One region of the Mammaliicoccus lentus genome, then DNA from elsewhere that is predicted to be linked to it. Evidence: predicted binding sites of a transcription regulator. Region 1 holds the regulator's gene; the other holds the start of a gene.

Region 1 (2,209 bases):
ACCAAATCGATTAATCGCTTGGCCAATTCTTTTCATTCGCTTCATTATACTCAAACCAGGTAAATGCAACATTACACTTGCTCTCAAACCTGTTCCGATGTTCGTAGGACAAGTTGTTAGAAAACCGTGTTGTTCGTCATATGAAATTGTTAAATGCTTGTCTAACTCATCATCAAGTTTAGACGCTGTTTCATATAGTTCATTTAATACAAGATTATTACCCATCACTTGGATTCTTACGTGATCTTCTTCATTTATCATCACGCTTGTCGATTCATCTTCGTTTAATAGAACAGCAGCACCGTATTCTTGTTTCGTTAATGCTGGACTAATAAGATGTTTAAAAACCAATTTGTTTTGTTCAAGTTCAGATAAATCTGATAAACGAACTAATTTTAAGTCTGATAAAGCTTTGCTCACTTTATCAATTACCCTATTGCCTATTTTGTCATCTTCAAATTTGAGCGGATGAACTTCATCTTGAAGGTTTCGAGCAAGTCTAATACGAGAGCTCATGATGATTGGTGAATTTGTCTTCTCTTTCATCCAATCACTAATATGCTCATTTATATGTTCTTCCATTCTACTTGACCTCGCCTTCTGCTTTCAAAGCTTTAATTTCATCTCTAACAACTGCTGCGTCTTCAAAAGCTTGTTCTTCTATCAAACCTTGTAAGACCTTTTCTTTTTCAGCTATTTGTTGTTTAAGTTGTATTTTACTTCTTGATGAAACTGGTATTTTACCTGTATGCTCACCGCTACCAGCTTGAACTCTTCGGATGATTTGAGGAACATCATCTTTAAACGTCTCATAGCAATCATGACAACCGAATTTTCCGACTTTAGCTATATCCGTTAAAGTCATACTACAAGTTGGACAGCGCTTCTCTTCTTGAGGCTCAACCTTTTTAAAGTTTATACCGTGCTTACCTACAAGATATTGTAAAAATTGATTCACAACAAATTCTTGGTCTAAATTTTGATCATTTACGTGATCGTCTTGAAAATAAAAATGTTCTGAAGCACAACTTTTACATATCCATTGCTCTGTTTTATGCTTCTTTCCTGCCGATGTTAATTGAATTGTTGCTTCTTCTTTACCACAAATTTCACAAAGCATACTGTCACTCCTTTTTAATTATAATGTATGACTGCCAATATTCGTTTCAATATATTTGCTCGAATAATATCTCTAAATGGTATTTCTATTTGTAAAGTATCTCTGTGTATACTTTGTATAATCATTTTCTTTTCTCTATCTGTTATTAATTTGTTTTCGTACAAACCATCAACGATTCTAAATGCATTTGCTTGAGAGATTTCATCGCCAACTAAATCTATTAAATGTCTAATGAACGCTGACTGACTATTTGTCTCGACTTTGGATATACGAATATATCCACCGCCACCTCTTTTACTTTCTATGGCGTAACCATGTTCATTAGTAAACCGTGTTTTAATGACATAGTTTAATTGCGAAGGTACACAATCAAACTTCTCAGCAATATGTGCACGTTTGATTTCGACGACCTCACCTTGAGCTTCTTCAAGCAACTGCTTTAAGTATTGCTCAATGATATCCGACATATTGTGCATTAATCATCACCTCTTTTGACCTTCTTTGACTATATTATATGTTCTGCTGTTTATTATTTCAATTAATTTGTTTCTTAAAAAAATTATTATTTTTGTGTACCGCTTTCATAAAAAATAAGTTATGATATAAGATAGGTTATTAAAGAGAATAATTCTTGGGAAAGGTGTGTGTGTTATGCATTTTATTATCGGGATTATCGGAATATTAGTATTCCTATTTCTAGCATGGGTAGTAAGTTCTGATAAGATGAAAGTAAGATGGCAATACATAGGATTAATGATTGTAATCCAATTTTTATTTGCATTCTTACTATTAAAAACAACAGGTGGATTAACTGTTATCGGTGGTATATCGAACGGCTTTAGTTATATCATTGACAAAGCAATGGAGGGTATTAACTTCGTCTTTGAAGGCGTCGCAAATATCGATCCAAAAACGAACAAACCTGTTTCAGTATATTTCCTTAACGTACTGATGCCGATTGTATTCGTTTCAGCGCTAATTGGTATCTTACAATATATTAAAGTTTTACCACTTATTATTAAATACTTAGGGTTCGTTATTTCTAAAATTAACGGCATGGGTAAACTAGAATCATATAACGCAGTTGCC
Region 2 (2,209 bases), 460 kb from region 1:
AATGAGATAACGATGCTAACGTGTGCTCGCCAGTCTCAGTTAGTTTCATACCTGTAGATTGAACGCGGATTAAATCTTGCTGTTTTAAAATTTCTATCTCTGTTCTCAATACCCGTTCAGTAATATTCATAACATCACTTAATGTTCTTCTGCCAATAGGTTGCTTCTTCTCAATCGTTGATAAAATATTAAAACGTCGATACATCTTGTCAATTAGGTCAGGCACAAGTCTATGTTGTATCTTTAACAAATCTTCCATAAACATGTCCCTCCTCACAAATTAACAGATGGGCAATTTCTAACCTGGGTTAGACATTTTTTGTCCCATGTGGGTCAAAAAAATAATATCTGTTTACAGTTATTATAATACACCCACTGCAAACTGATTGCAAGTAAAAGCAATTTGATTTAGCTTAATTTTTCTACTTCTTCTAATAATGTTACGAAATCAATATTTCCTTCTTGAAGTATTTTATCTTGATACATGACAATTGGAATTCTAAGCATGTATTCATTCAATAAATAATCATTATCTTCTATATGTATTGTTTCAATATTAACAGGCTTTTCAAAAGTTTCTTTGAAAAATTCTAGTTGATATTTCGCATCTTCACACAAACCACAATTTCGTCCGATGTAAAATTTAATGTTCATGTTCTCATCCTTTAGTTAAAATAGCCTCCCCGGGACGAATTGAACGCCCATTTCAAGAACCGGAATCTTGCGTGTTATCCATTACACTACGGAGAGTTAAATCTTAATTGTTTATTTATAATGCCTTAACATCTTCATTATATAATAAAGTTATCAATTATAGGGAGTGATTATAATGACTTACAGCCAAGCAGAAAACATTATTAAAAAAAGATGCGAATATTTTAATATGGATGTCACGCTTATACATTGCACTCAGCTTATTGATTACGGAAACTATTATATCATTTATGCAACCATTGACAATAATTGTCGCAAATTTCCTGTGTATAAATCAGCTATTTAAGTTATAATATTCATCAGTAGGTCATATATTTTGACCATGTTTGACTTTGTGTTGTATGATATGGTCATTAACATATTCAAAGGAGGATTAACTGATGAATTTAATACCAACAGTTATAGAAACAACAAACCGCGGTGAACGCGCTTATGATATTTACTCACGTTTATTGAAAGACCGCATTATTATGTTAGGTTCTGCTATCGACGATAACGTAGCGAACTCAATCGTATCACAATTATTATTCTTACAAGCTCAAGACTCTGAAAAAGACATATATCTTTACATTAACTCACCTGGTGGTAGTGTAACAGCTGGCTTTGCTATCTATGATACAATCCAACACATCAAACCAGACGTACAAACTATTTGTATAGGTATGGCAGCTTCAATGGGATCATTCCTATTAGCAGCTGGTGCAAAAGGTAAACGTTTTGCTCTACCTAACAGTGAAGTAATGATTCACCAACCACTTGGTGGTGCACAAGGACAAGCAACTGAAATTGAAATCGCTGCTCGTCATATCTTACGCACACGTGAAAAATTAAACAACATCTTATCTGAAAGAACAGGTCAACCAATTGATAAAATTGAAAGAGATACTGACCGTGATAACTTCTTAACAGCTGATGAAGCTAAAGATTATGGTTTAATCGACGATGTTATGCATCCTGAAGATATAAAATAATTTTTTAATAAAAAACGCCTTTCCAATTTATTTTGGAAAGGCGTTTTTATTTATATACTTAATTAATTGTTTCGCCGCTTCTTATTTTATCTGCCATTTCATTTAATTTACGTAACCTATGATTAATACCTGATTTAGAAATTTTACCTGTACTTACCATTTCTCCAAGTTCTTTAATAGAAACATCTTGGTTATCAATCCTTAATCTTGCCACTTCTCTTAAACGATCCGGTAAATTGTCTATTCCAATCTCTTTATCGATTAATTGAATACTCTCTACTTGTTTCATCGCTGCACTTACGGTTTTATTTAAATTTGCTGTTTCACAATTTACAAGTCTATTCACTGAATTACGCATATCTCTAATAATTCGAACATCTTCAAATTTAAGCAACGCTTGATACCCGCCTATTAAACTTAAGAAATCTGAGATTTTTTCTGCTTCTTTTAAATAACTAATGTAACCTTTTTTACGCTCTAACTGTTTAGAATTTAATTCATACTGATTCATTAAAGCTGTTAAA

The links. The regulator CtsR, encoded in region 1, represses protease genes until heat stress. The targets are predictions, from matches to a motif close to ATGGTCAATAAAGGTCAAACA.
Region 2: a site for CtsR is predicted at 1,028-1,048, ahead of clpP (ATP-dependent Clp endopeptidase proteolytic subunit ClpP). Genes of this name have one in related genera too.

What each region holds. Positions count from the first base shown of each region.
Region 1 covers NZ_OX344834.1:2,681,593-2,683,801, forward strand. Annotated here, with positions in the region: gene ACNMOQ_RS13320 (protein arginine kinase) at 1-582, opposite strand, end outside; gene ACNMOQ_RS13325 (UvrB/UvrC motif-containing protein) at 584-1,120, opposite strand; gene ACNMOQ_RS13330 (CtsR family transcriptional regulator) at 1,135-1,596, opposite strand; gene ACNMOQ_RS13335 (NupC/NupG family nucleoside CNT transporter) at 1,772-2,209, shown strand, end outside.
Region 2 covers NZ_OX344834.1:2,221,383-2,223,591, forward strand. Annotated here, with positions in the region: gene ACNMOQ_RS11015 (sugar-binding transcriptional regulator) at 1-259, opposite strand, end outside; gene ACNMOQ_RS11020 (glutaredoxin family protein) at 409-654, opposite strand; gene clpP (ATP-dependent Clp endopeptidase proteolytic subunit ClpP) at 1,095-1,685, shown strand; gene whiA (DNA-binding protein WhiA) at 1,744-2,209, opposite strand, start outside.